DNA from 3 places in the Mesorhizobium subarcticum genome. Region 1 is predicted to be linked to each of the others. Evidence: predicted binding sites of a transcription regulator. Region 1 holds the regulator's gene; each other region holds the start of a gene.
The links. Region 1 encodes PhoB, which activates phosphate uptake and scavenging genes when phosphate is short. Its sites were predicted from a motif close to TGTCATNNANCTGTCAT; they were not measured.
Positions count from the first base shown of each region.

Region 1 (4,623 bases):
CGATGGCCAGCTTGCCGGTCACAATCTTCCAGTTCGCTCTCAGCCCCTACGAGGAATGGCAGCAACTGGCGTGGACCGGCGCACTCATCATCACATTGACGGTCCTCGCGCTCAGCATCGTTGCGCGCAGCCTGACCGGACGCAGAGAGGACAAATGAGCCAGATGTTGTCTCCAGACATGACGATCGCGACCGAGGCCGCCGCCAAGGTGAAAATCGAGGTCAAGAACCTCAATTTCTACTACGGCCAGTCGAAGGCGCTGAAGGACATCACACTGTCGCTGCCCGAGCGCAGCGTCACCGCCTTTATCGGACCGTCGGGTTGCGGAAAATCGACGCTGCTGCGCGTCTTCAACCGCATCTACGAGCTCTATCCCAAGCAGACGGCCGAGGGCCAGGTGCTGCTCGACGGCCAGAACGTTCTCGACCGCTCTCAGGACCTCAACCTGCTGCGCACCAAGATCGGCATGGTGTTCCAGAAGCCGACGCCGTTCCCGATGTCGATCTATGAGAACATCGCCTTTGGCGTCAGGCTCTATGAGAAGATCAGCAAGGCCGAGATGGACGGCCGTGTCGAGCAGGCGCTGAAACGCGCAGCCCTGTGGAACGAGGTCAAGGACAAGCTCAACGCCAGCGGTCTCAGCCTGTCGGGCGGCCAGCAGCAGCGGCTTTGCATTGCCCGCACCGTGGCGGTGAAGCCGGAAGTCATCCTGCTCGACGAGCCGGCCTCGGCGCTCGATCCGCTGTCGACCGCCAAGATCGAAGAGCTGATCGACGAGTTGCAAGCCGACTACACGATCGTCATCGTCACCCACAACATGCAGCAGGCGGCGCGCGTCTCGAAGCAGACGGCGTTCATGTATCTGGGCGAGCTGGTCGAGTTCGACAAAACGGAAAAGATCTTCACGTCGCCCCGCGAGAAGCGCACGCAGGACTACATCACCGGCCGCTTCGGCTGATCGCACGCATACGAGGACCAGGATCATGGCCGAACATACGGTTGCAGCCTTCGACGAGGAGCTCGGACAGATCAGCAAGCTGATCAGCGACATGGGCGATCTCGCCGGCTCGATGGTCGGCGGCGCCACCAAGGCGCTGCTGAACTCCGACAACGCTCTCGCCCAGCGCGTCGTCTCCGATGATGCCATCATGGATGCCCGCCAGCGCGAACTCGACGACCGCGCCATCACGCTGATCGCCAAGCGCCAGCCGATGGCCGACGATCTGCGCCATGTCGTCGGTTCGATCCGCATGGCCGGCGACCTCGAACGCATCGGCGACCTTGCCAAGAACATCGCCAAGCGCGTCGGCACCGTCGGTCTCAGCGCCACGCCGCGCGACCTGTCGCACTCCATCGATGCCATGGCACAGCTGGTGCTGATCCAGGTGCATGGCGTGGTCGAGGAGTATGCGGCGGGTGACGCTTCGGCTCTCGCCAAGCTCAGGAATGACGACGAGCGCATCGACGTCAAATACACCTCGGTGTTCCGCGAACTGTTGACCTACATGATGGAAGATCCGCGCAACATCACCGCCTGTACGCATCTTTTGTTCTGCGCCAAGAATCTTGAGCGCATCGGCGACCACGTGACCAACATCGCCGAAAATGCGTATTATGTGCTGACCGGCACGCAGCTGCCCGCCAATCGCCCGAAGCAGGACGAGACCGCAATGTCGGCGCCGGCGGCATAACAGGGTGACAAGCCGATGATCGCGCCACGCATCATGGTGGTGGAAGACGAGGAGCCGCTAGGCGTGCTCCTCCGCTACAACCTGGAATCGGAAGGTTACCAGGTCGAAGTGGTGACGCGCGGCGACGAAGCCGAAATCCGGCTGCAGGAAAACGTCCCTGACCTTCTGGTGCTCGACTGGATGGTGCCGGCGGTGTCGGGCATCGAGCTTTGTCGTCGGCTAAGAATGCGGCCCGAGACCGAGCGGCTGCCGATCATCATGCTGACAGCGCGCGGCGAGGAAAGCGACCGCGTACGCGGCCTCTCGACCGGTGCCGACGATTATCTGGTCAAGCCGTTCTCGACGCCGGAATTCATGGCCCGCATCAAGGCGCTGCTGCGCCGCGCCAAGCCGGAAGTGCTGTCCAGCGTGCTCAAGGTCGGCGACATCGTGCTCGATCGTGAATCACACCGGGTCTATCGCAAGAAGAGCGAGATCCGGCTCGGGCCGACCGAATTCCGCCTGCTCGAATTCATGATGCGCCATCCCGGCCGCGTGTTCTCGCGCAGCCAGTTGCTCGACAATGTCTGGGGCGAAACGATCTACATCGACGAGCGCACGGTGGACGTGCATGTCGGCCGCCTGCGCAAGGCGGTCAACAATGGCCGCATGCCGGATGTGATCCGCACCATTCGCGGGGCGGGCTACGCGATCAGGGAAGATTAGGGATATGCTGATATTCAGGTGATGCCGGCCTGCGAATGACAGTTTCCTGCGCTTCCGGTACTCACGGACCCAAATGTCCGCTCCGTTCCGGTTCTCGGAACCCACCATTCTCGACTCGGCCTGACTTGAATCTCAACATATCCCTACGCGTTATTCAGGCAACGTTCTTGCCGACAACGCCTGACTTACCCTGCGCGCCCGGCGCGAAAATCTCCTGGTCTACGAAGGTCAGTGCACGCATGGCGCAGCCTTCGCGGATAAGGGGCAGTTCGTTCGGCTCGGTGTCGAAGGAAATCGATTTCGAATGCTGGCCACCGGCGGTCTGGGCGATGGCCTCCCGCAGCGCCGGTTCGATCAGGTCGAAGGCGGCGGCGCTGACACCGACCATGGCAACGGGGGCGGGGTCGATCAGGGCGAACAGGCTGCCGAGGCCGTAGCCCAGCGCCTCGCCCGCCTTGCGGTAGGCTTCGCGTTCCGGCCCGTCCCGCTCCCGCGCCGTGGCGGCAAGGGCCCGCATCTGCGCGTCGCTGACATCGGCGACCGGCTCGGTGTCCTCGCCGAGCTGTTTTGCGTTGCGCCAGATGGCGTAGTTGCCGGCATAGGCCTCGACGCAGCCGCGGCGTCCGCAGCGGCAGAGTGCGCCGTTCGGCCGATGGATCATGTGGCCGAACTCGCCGCCCGAGGAATGGGTGCCGGTGAACAGCTCGCCCTTCAGCACCAGGCCCATGCCGATGCCGTGCGAAAGCAGGATAGCGATGAAGTCGTCGCGATAACGTTCGGGATCGCGCCAGCGCAGCGCCACCGCCATCATGTTGCAGTCGTTTTCCATGGTGGCGGGGATGCCGAATTCGGCTTCGAGTATGTCGGCGAAGGCGATGTCGGTCTGCGGCGTGATCGGCGACCAGAGCATTGCCCGGGCCTTGGTGTCGGTGATGCCCTGGATCGCCAGCGCGATGCGAGCGACGCTGCGGACATCGATGTCGGGATCCGCGAGGCGTCGCCGCACGATGGCCACGCATTCGCCGATCAGCGCCTCGCGCGACATAGTCAGCGTGTCCAACCGGCGCTGCTCCTCCGATACCACCTGGCCGGCATAGTCGATGACGGCGACGGAGAGGAAATTCAGCGACAGCACCACGGTCATGACGGCCGCGGCCTCGGGGTTGAGGCCGAGGCCGACCTGCGGCCTGCCGCGTTTGAGCGCGCCGGCCTCGCTCGGTTTGCCTTCGGCCAGGATGCCTTCGCCGATCAAATCGGAGGAAATCGCCGATATGGTCGAGTGGCTGAGGCCGGTGGTCGCCGCGATCTCGGTGCGCGAGGGCCGACCGGCCCGGCGCACGGCCGCAATCACCATGGCGCGGTTGCGCCGGCGCAGATCGTCGTGGCGGATTCCGACCGACATGCTTTCCCACATCCTCCCGGTCGCCGCGGTTCCTCCGGCCCCTCGAACACTGCCGACGACACGCCCAAATACTGGCAGAAGCGGGCCGTCCTGTCATTTATTTATTCCGAGGCTCGAAAAAAATTCGTGGGGACATCGAAATCCATCAGAATCGATGTTGACAGCGTTTCGGTGTTGGATCAGTGTTTTTTCGAGGCTCGAAAAAATTAGAGCCTTTGTGCCGGCCTTCGGGCCAGTTTGGTCGCGCCATACGCGGCGCAGGGAGGATACAATGAAGAGATTCACAGCCGCCATCCTGGCGGGTGTCGCCATGTCGCTGACGCTTGTGTCGGTCGCGCAGGCGAAGGACAAAGTCATCGGCGTTTCGTGGTCCAACTTCCAGGAAGAGCGCTGGAAGACCGACGAAGCCGCAATGAAGAAGGCCATCGAGGCCGCCGGCGACAAGTATATCTCGGCCGACGCCCAGTCCAATCCCGGCAAGCAGCTCACCGATGTCGAAAGCCTGATCTCGCAGGGCGCCAATTCGCTGATCATCCTGGCGCAGGACGCCTCGGCGATCGGCCCGGCGGTGCAGAAGGCGCTGGATGAAGGCATTCCGGTCGTCGGCTATGACCGCCTGATCGAGAACAAGGATGTTTTCTACCTGACCTTCGACAACAAGGAAGTCGGCCGCTTGCAGGCCGCCGCGGTGTTCAAGGCCAAGCCGGAAGGCAATTATGTCTTCATCAAGGGCTCGGGCTCCGATCCGAACGCAGATTTCCTGTTCTCGGGCTCGATGGAAGTGCTCAAGGCCGCCATCGATAGCGGCAAGATCAAGAATGTCGG
Region 1 is NZ_CM144237.1:2,090,832-2,095,454, forward strand. Features, by position in the region: gene pstA (phosphate ABC transporter permease PstA) at 1-158, shown strand, start outside; gene pstB (phosphate ABC transporter ATP-binding protein PstB) at 155-958, shown strand; gene phoU (phosphate signaling complex protein PhoU) at 984-1,691, shown strand; gene phoB (phosphate regulon transcriptional regulator PhoB) at 1,707-2,396, shown strand; gene ACZYHG_RS10225 (ROK family protein) at 2,551-3,798, opposite strand; gene xylF (D-xylose ABC transporter substrate-binding protein) at 4,070-4,623, shown strand, end outside.

Region 2 (4,623 bases), 300 kb from region 1:
GAATGACGATTGGAGAACCTTCTGATGCCAACCCCCCTCGTTGTTTCCGACGTCGCCAAGAGCTTCACCATGCATCTGCGCGACGGCATCAAACTGCCTGTCGTCGCCGGTGTCTCATTCTCGATCAAGGCTGGCGAATGCACCGTGCTCGGCGGCCCGTCCGGTGCCGGCAAGAGCTCGATTCTGAAAATGCTCTACGGCAACTATGCCGTCGACGAAGGCCAGATCATCGTCAAGCATGAGGACGGGCTGATCGATCTCGCCCATGCCAGCCCGCGCACCGTGCTCGCCGTTCGCCGGCAAACGATCGGTTATGTCAGCCAGTTCCTGCGCACCGTGCCGCGCGTCTCGGCGCTTGATGTCGTCGCCGAACCAATGGTCGAGCGCGGCGAGGAGCGCGAAATTGCACGCGGCAAGGCGCGCGCCTTGCTGGCGCAACTCAACCTGCCGGAAAAGCTCTGGGTGCTGCCGCCGGCGACCTTCTCCGGCGGTGAGCAGCAGCGCGTCAACATCGCGCGCGGCTTCATCACCGAGCATCCGATCCTGCTGCTCGATGAGCCGACCGCCTCGCTCGATGCCACCAACCGCGACGTGGTGATCGAACTCATCGCTGCCAAGAAGGCGGCCGGCGTCGCCCTCCTCGGCATCTTCCACGACCACGATGTCCGCGAGGCGGTTGCCGACCGGATCATCGACGTCACCGCCTTCGCTCCGGGAAAACTCGCCGCATGACCAGGAAATTGTCGGAGACGCCGCTGGTCCACCCGACGGCGGAGGTGCACAATTCGACACTTGGCCGCTGGACCGAGATCGCCGACCGCAGCCGGGTTTCGGAAAGCGAACTCGGCGACTATTCCTACATGATGCAGGATTGCGCCGTCTGGTGTGCTACGATCGGCAAGTTCGCCAACATCGCGGCAAGCGTGCGCCTCAATGCCACCAACCACCCGACCTGGCGGCCGACGCTGCACCACTTCACCTACCGCGCCTCGGACTATTGGGATGACGCCGAACACGAGAGCGAATTCTTCGCTGAGCGCCGCGCCAAACGCGTCACCATCGGCCACGACACCTGGCTGGGCCATGGCTCGACCGTCCTGCCCGGCGTCACCGTCGGCGATGGCGCGGCGGTCGGCGCCGGAGCTGTCGTATCCAAGGATGTTGCCCCCTACACTATCGTGGCGGGCGTGCCGGCAAAACCGATCCGCGAACGCTTCGACCGCCGAACCGCCGAACGCTACCAGGCGCTCGCCTGGTGGGACTGGGACCATGCCAGGCTGCGCGCGTCCCTAGAGGATTTCCGCGAGCTTTCAGCGGAGGCTTTTCTGGAAAAATACGAGGGCTAATCCCTCACATCATCGTCAGCCGGGAGCCTGTTCACATCCTTGACACATGACTCGGACAGGACGCCATCTCCCCCAAGGAGATCGCCATGCCCGACACCGTCAGACCCTCGCTCGCCGGATTCTTTGCCGGCTCCAACCCGACCCCGCCGGCACATCTCGGCACGCGCTACGACATTTCAGGCAATTTCCTGACCGAACCCGGCAACACTGTCGTCAGCCATCTGGTCAGCGGTTCGCCGTCCGAGGCTGTCGTGCTCGCGGTGCGCGAGAAGATGCTGGCGATGCCCGACGCCGACCGGCTCGCCTTCACGCCCGTCTCCAGCCTGCACATGACGCTGTTCCAGGGCATCATCGAACATCGCCGCCGCTTGCCCTACTGGCCGCAGGAGGTACCGCTCGACACCAGCATCGATGCCATGACCCGCCTTTATCTGGAGCGCTTGAAAGGCTTCGAGGGCTTCGGTCCTTTCAACATCAAGGTGGTCGAAATTGTGCCGACCGGTCTCACCGTGGCCGGCGCGACCGACGAGGACGTGCGCATCATGCGCCAATGGCGCGATGCGCTGGCGGTGCCGTTCGGCTACCGGCATCCCGATCACGACGCCTATGTCTTCCACATCACCTTCGCCTATCAAATCCAGCGTCTTGCCGACGACAGGGCGGCCGCATGGCAGGCGCTGTTTGATGATGGCCTGGCACTGTTCGAAGGGCAGGCTCCGGCGATCGAGATCAAGGCTCCAGCTTTCTGCGCCTTCCGCGACATGAAGCATTTCGAGGAATTGCTGGTGCTTGGCTGATTGCCGGCAACTGGCATCTGACGCTGCGTCTGTGGAGCGTAACAAAACTGACATGCTGGCGACATGGCAGGTTCATGTGGCTGCGTTAGGCGAGAGCCTGACGATTAACATGGTCCCGACTGGAACCTGCCCATGTCAGCAGCCTCTGCCACGCTCGAAATCCGCGGTGTCAGCCGACGATTTGGCAAGAACACCGCCGTCAGCGATATCAACATCTCGATCCCGCAGGGTCAGATGGTCGGCATCATTGGCCGTTCGGGCGCCGGCAAATCGACCCTTCTTCGCATGATCAACCGTCTCATCGATCCCAGCCAGGGGTCGATTTTTTTTGACGGCGCCGATGTCTCCAAGCTGCAGGGCTCGCCGCTGCGGCGCTGGCAGCGCGACTGCGCCATGATCTTCCAGCAGTTCAACCTGGTGCCGCGCCTCGACGTGCTGACCAATGTGCTGCTCGGCAAGCTGAACCACCGTTCGACCGTCTCGAACCTGCTCGGCATGTTTTCGCGCGCTGAGTGCGCCGAGGCTGTTGCCGCCCTCGAGCGCCTCGACATCGCCCGGACAGCCCTTCAGCCGGCCGGCACGCTTTCAGGCGGCCAGCAGCAGCGTGTCGCCATCGCCCGCGCCATGATGCAGCAGCCCAAGGTGATCCTCGCCGATGAGCCGATCGCTTCGCTTGACCCGCTCAACGCCAAGGTGGTGATGGATTCGCTGCAGGACATCAATCTGCGCGAAGGCATCACCGTCGTCACCAATCTCCACACGCTGGATACCGCCCGCACCTATTGCAACCGCATCATCGGCATGGCCGCCGGCAAGGTCGTCTTCGACGGCCCGCCCGAAGAGCTCAACCGTGAGGCCGTGCGTCTGGTCTATGGCGCCGACAGCAATGGCGGCGAGATATCGGAGGCCATCACCTCCACCAGCGTTGCCTTCAAGCAAAAGATTGCAGCATCCGCCGGACCGCTCGAACCCGCATTTCCGGGTTATTGAGCCGCACTGGATCGTCCGCCCGCGTCAAGGGCACCTGTCAAGATCAGAACGCTGCCGGCGCGGGGCCGGAACCTACAGGAGAGATATCAATGTTCAGGAAGATGGTTTTCGGCGCCGTTTCGGTGCTCGCCATGGCCACCAGCGCCGCTCACGCAGCCGATATGAAGGAATTCCGCGTCGGCATTCTCGGTGGTGAAAACGAGACCGACCGGCTGCGCAACTACCAGTGCCTGGCCGACCATTTGAAGACCGAGTTCGGCTTCGAGAAGGTCTCGCTGTTCCCGGCCGCCGACTATGACGGCGTCATCCAGGGCCTGCTTGGCGGCACGCTCGACTTCGCCGAACTCGGCGCTGCCGGCTATGCCGCCGTCGTTCTCAAGGACCCGAAGGCCGTCACTCCGATCCTCACCACCCAGCAGACCGACGGCGCCACCGGCTATTATTCGATCGGCCTGGCGCTGAAGTCCTCCGGCATCACCGACATCAAGTCGGCCAAGGGTAAGAAGCTCGGCTACGCCGATCCGGATTCAACCTCGGGCTACCTGATCCCGCTGACCCAGATTCCGAAGACCACCGGTGCCTCGAACGAAACCTTCTTCGCGTCGACCCAGTTCAACGGCGGCCACGAGAACAACGTTCTGGCCGTGCGCGATGGCAAGGTTGACGTCGCGGTGGACGATTCCTCAGGTATCGGCGACTTCAAGAACGGCTACACCTCCGGCACCTTCCACAAGGAAGTCGCCAAGGGCGCCGTCGACCCCAACGACTTCGTCGAAGTCTGGCGCTCGGGCCTGATCCCGAACGGCCCGCTGGTCGTGCGCACCGCGCTCGGCGACGACATGACCGCCAAGCTCGCCGCCTTCTTCACCGACCTGCCCAAGCGGGACAAGGCCTGCTTCGAAGGCGTCGAAGGTGGCGACTTTACCGGCTATGTCCCGGTGAAGCCGGACTTCTACAACGTCATCGTCGAAGCCCGTAAGGCAGCCATCGGCGGCTAACGGCGAAATCGAAAAGGGCGGTGTTGGAAAACACCGCCCTTTTTGCATCCCCGATCATGACCCTTTCCGTGACAGCCCCTTCCACGGCAGCCCCCTCTGGCGCCACCCACCAGATGGCCGATGCCTGGCGACGCCAGACGTCGCTGCGCCGGTTCTATACGGCGCTTGGCGTCGCCCTGCTGCTTGCCGCGATGTTCGCGAGCATGTGGTTCGCCGACGAAGCCAATGCCGGCCACTTCTTCGACCGTCTGCCGCACATACTGGATTTCCTGAGCTGGCTGATCCCCAAGGACTGGAACGATGTCTGGCGGGCTCTGTTCGACGTCGCCTCGCCGCACGACACCGGCACGCAGGAGTTCAACTTCCCGCTTGGCCGCATCTATGTCTGGGGCGGTTTCTACATCCCCGAATATTTCGAGCTGATGCTGACCACGGTGAACGTCGCGCTGGTCTCGACCTTCATCGGTTTCATTTTCGCCGTGCCGTTTTCCT
Region 2 is NZ_CM144237.1:2,391,306-2,395,928, reverse strand. Features, by position in the region: gene phnL (phosphonate C-P lyase system protein PhnL) at 25-732, shown strand; gene ACZYHG_RS11715 (DapH/DapD/GlmU-related protein) at 729-1,346, shown strand; gene ACZYHG_RS11710 (DUF1868 domain-containing protein) at 1,433-2,143, shown strand; gene phnC (phosphonate ABC transporter ATP-binding protein) at 2,276-3,133, shown strand; gene phnD (phosphonate ABC transporter substrate-binding protein) at 3,223-4,131, shown strand; gene phnE (phosphonate ABC transporter, permease protein PhnE) at 4,245-4,623, shown strand, end outside.
Region 2: phnC (phosphonate ABC transporter ATP-binding protein) is a predicted target of PhoB. The motif match lies at 2,181-2,197, and genes of this name have one in related genera.

Region 3 (4,623 bases), 1.8 Mb from region 1:
GGCGCCGCCCGAGCCGGCGCTCGGCGATACCGCAACAATGTATACCGCGCGCACCGACGAGGGCTTTCAGCTGCCGGCCATTCCGGTCGCCAAGCTCGATCCGAAGTACGTACGCCAGATCGTGGCCGACCCGACCGGTGAAAAACCAGGCACCATCGTCGTCGATGTCTCCGAGCACTTCCTCTATCTGGTGCGCGATGGCGGCAAGGCCATCCGTTACGGCGTCAGCCTGGGCAAGGCCGGCTTCGGATGGACCGGCAGCGCCGTGATCCAGGCGCGGAAGAAGTGGCCGGTGTGGACGCCGCCGCCGGAAATGATCAAGCGCCGGCCGGAGCTGGCGAAATTCAAGGACGGCATGCCGCCCGGCCCGCAGAGCCCGCTCGGTGCCCGCGCGCTCTATCTGTTCCGCGACGGCAAGGACACGATGTACCGGCTGCACGGCACGCCAGAGTGGGATTCCATCGGCAAGAACGCCTCGTCGGGCTGTGTGCGCTTCATGAACCAGGACATCATCGACCTCTACAGCCGCGTCAACGGCCCCGCGCCAGTCTTCGTGCGGCCCAATTTGTCGGCTGCCGGCAAGATCATGGCCGTGTCGAGCAGGACGGCGGAGCCGATCGATGCCGGCGTGCCAAAGGACGCGGAGTTCTTGAAGTAGGCTTTCACGATCGGGGATAACTCAGGCGGACGCGCGATGCGCGCCCGCCCTTTGATGATCATTACTTCTTGGCGAGGCCGGGAAGCGTGACCTGATAGACCAGGAACATGGTGTCGACATTGGCGCCGTCATCGGCCTTGTAAGGGGCGCCGACCTGGAAACCGTCCTGGGCAAGGAAGTCGTTGTCATTGGCGACGAACAGGAAATAGTCGTCGGGCAGCTTCGGATCGAGCACGCTGGCCAGCGACATCGCTTCCCACTTCTCCGAGAGATTGTTGTGGTCGTTCGGCGCGCCATTGTGCAGGCCGAAACGGTTGAGCTGCGCATTGTCGTTGATGTCGATGAACGGCGTCAGCTTGGCCGGCGTCACCGACGGATCGAGCACGCCCTTGGCAGCGACCGGCTTGTCGGCGGTATCGAATGCGCCGCCGGCAATGTCGGTCGCGGCCGAAACGTCGACGACGAAGATCTGGCGCAGCAGCGAGGTGTCGCCCTTCAGGCCCTGGCCGTTGCCGCTGTCGCGCGCCAGCATCAGGAACGACGTCTCCGACAGCGCCACGATCTCGCTTTGCGCGGCGATCTTGGTCTTGCCCTTGGCATCCTTGAACACCGGCAGCGGCACGACATATTCATGCGCGAGCTTGAGATGGGCGAGGTCGGAGGCGTCATAGACCAGAGCCCGTGTGTTCTGCCGCGTCGAACCGGAATCGCCGCCATCCTGCCTTGTCGCCGACTGCAGCACGGCGATCAGGAACTTGCCGTCCGGCGTCATCGCCATGCCTTCCAGGCCCTGGTTGTTCTGGCGGCCGGTATCGGGATCCTTCGGATCGGGCTCGGCGGCACCCGGGCCAGGGTTGTCCGACGAGAAGTTCGGCTTGCCCTTGCGCATCGGCACCAAGGCCGCCGGCGGCTGGGTCGCCGACAGCAGGCGGCCCTCGGCGGAGAAGTGATAGATGTTGGGGCCATATTCGTCGGAGATGAACATCGAGGCGTCGGGCAGGCGCACGATCGCTTCATTGTCGAGGGCGAGCTTGCCGTTGGTGGCGACCGGCAGCATCGGCATGTCGCCGGCGGCTGGACGCACATCCGACAGCGGATCGAGGCCGGTCGTATCGGCGCCCTTGTCGTCGGTAAGCAGCAAGGTATCGGCAAGCGTCGCCTTGACGCCGGTTTGCTCCTGGCCGGCGGCGCCTGGTGCCGCCGGGGTGAACTCGATGCCTATCGTGTTGACGCGCGCCCGGTAGTCGGTGGTGCCGGCGACATTGTAGCCGCGATCCGGCAGCAGCCAGAGCGACCCCTTGTAGGTGCCGGCATCATGCGTCCAGCCGGATGTGTCGATCGCCATGCCGGAGCCCGAGCCGAAGGTCTCGCCGAACTTGTCGCGCTGCGCGGCCGGGATGCGGCCGACGCCGACCAAACCCTTGTTGACGGGGGCGGTGCTGTCGGCGAGCGCGGGTGTCAAGGCGGTGAACAAGGCGAGTGCGACGCCGAGCGAGGCGGTTCGGTACAGGTGTTTCATGGGCAATCCTCTTCCTGACAAAGCGGGCCGGAACGGCCGAAGGATGAAAAACTGAAAGAGGCGTCACATCGATGATGCCGCGCGCCACCCCCCCAAAAAGCGGTCTAAGGCGAGAACATGATGCTTGCGTGACAGTGCGTGGTACATCGCCTCGGGCTTCTTCGCGCGCCGGCAAAAACGTGTGCCCGCACGAAGAACTGATCATCCCGCCGCGTATCGGTACGGCCAGGCGGGGTGTATTTGAACACCACTAGACACTTATGTCCAGTGCGTATATGGTCCGGCTTCTGACAGACCGGGGAGGGAAGCCTTGAAGTCGCACTACCGCGCAGTGGTTATCGGGGGTGGGGTGGTCGGCGCCTCGGTGCTCTACCACTTGACGCGGTTCGGCTGGTCCGATGTGGCGCTGATCGAGCGCGCCGAACTGACCGCCGGTTCGACCTGGCATGCGGCGGCTGGCTTCCATGCGCTCAACGCCGATCCCAATGTCGCGGCGCTGCAGGATTACACCATCAACCTCTACCGCGAGATCGAGGCCGAATCCGGCCAGAACATCGGCCTGCACATGACTGGTGGCGTCAACATCGCCAGCGATCCCGCGCGCTGGGAGTGGCTGAAATCTGCCTGGGCGGTGTTCCAGTCAGTCGGCATCGAGACCGCCCGGCTGGTGACATCAGACGAGATCAAGGAAATCTGCCCAATCGTCGACGTTACTGGCGTGCTCGGTGGCCTGCATGATTCCAACGAAGGCCATCTCGACCCCTACGGCACCACGCACGCCTATGCCGGTGCTGCAAAAAAGCGCGGCGCCGAGATCATCCTGCGCAATCGCGTGGTCGAGCTGAAGGCGCGCGCGGACGGCCATTGGGACGTCGTCACCGAACAGGGCGCCATCGTCGCCGAGCATGTCGTCAACGCCGGCGGGTTGTGGGCAAAGCAGCTCGGCCGCATGGCTGGCATCGACCTGCCGGTGACGCCGATGGAGCACCATTATTTCATCACCGAGGACATTCCGGAGATCGCGGCACTCGACCGGGAGATCGGCATCGCCGTCGATCTCGACGGCTTTTCGTACCTGCGGCAAGAGCGCAAGGGGGTGCTGCTCGGCGTCTACGAGCAGAACCCGAAGCACTGGAACATGGACGGCGCGCCATGGGATTATGGCATCGAGCTGATCCCGGAAGACATCGACCGCATCAGCCCGGAACTCGCCAAGGCACATGAGCGCTTTCCCTGCCTGGCGACGGCCGGCATCCGCAAATGGGTCAACGGCGCCTTCACCTTTACCCCTGACGGCAACCCGATCGTCGGGCCGGTGCGCGGCTTGAAAAACTACTGGGTTGCCTGCGGCGTCATGGCCGGTTTCAGCCAGGGCGGCGGCGTTGGAAAATCGCTGGCCGAATGGATGATTTTTGGCGAGCCACAGGCCGACATTTTCGGCATGGATATTGCCCGCTACGGCGCCTTCGCCGCCAACCGTGAATATCTCAAGCAGACGACGCGGCAATTCTATTCGCGCCGTTTCGTCATGACCTTCCCCAATGAGCGGCTGCCCGCGGGCAGGCCCTTGAAACGCCCCGGCGCCTATGACGGCATGACTGCCGCGGGCTGCGAATGGACGGCGTCGTGGGGGCTGGAAATCCCGGCCTATTTCGCGCCGATGGGATTTCGCGAGAACACCACGCTCAAGCGTTCCAACGCCTTCGATATCGTCGGCGATGAGGCGTTGCAGGTTCGGCGCGCTGCTGGTCTTGTCGATATCTCGGCCTATTCACGCTACGCGGTGTCGGGGCCAGGCGCCGAGGCATGGCTCGACCGCCTGCTTGCCTGCAAGCTGCCGAAAGCCGGACAGGCGCGGCTGGCGCCGATGCTCGGGCCAGACGGACGGCTGAAGGGCGACCTCACCGTGATCAACTGGGGCAGCAGTGACACTTGGCTGATGGGCTCCTACTATCTCCGGGAATTCCACATGCGCTGGTTCGAGAGCCAGGCGGCGGAAGGTGTTGCCGTCACTGACATTTCCGACGCGATGAGCGGCTTCCTGCTGACCGGGCCGAATGCGCGGAAAATCCTCGAGCGCACGACACATCAGGACGTATCCGCCACGGCACTGCCGTTCATGGCCTGCGGCGCGTTCGACATCGGCATGGTGCGTGCCCGCGTTGCCCGCCTCTCCATCGCAGGTGAACTCGGCTTCGAGATCAGTTGCCCGGCGACCATGCATGCCACGCTGCGCGACACGTTGCTTGCCGCCGGTGAGGATCTTGGCCTGGCCGAGATCGGCTACTACGCGCTCAATGCGCTCAGGCTGGAGAAAAGCTTCGGCATCTGGTCGCGCGAATTCACGCAGGGCTACACGCCAGGCCAGACCGGCCTCGACCGCTTCATCGCCTTCGACAAGGGCGACTTCGTCGGCCGCGAGGCGGCGCTGAAGGAGCGCGAAGCC
Region 3 is NZ_CM144237.1:3,892,671-3,897,293, forward strand. Features, by position in the region: gene ACZYHG_RS19040 (L,D-transpeptidase) at 1-658, shown strand, start outside; gene ACZYHG_RS19045 (esterase-like activity of phytase family protein) at 720-2,177, opposite strand; gene ACZYHG_RS19050 (GcvT family protein) at 2,488-4,623, shown strand, end outside.
Region 3: ACZYHG_RS19045 (esterase-like activity of phytase family protein) is a predicted target of PhoB. The motif match lies at 2,295-2,311, and genes of this name have one in related genera.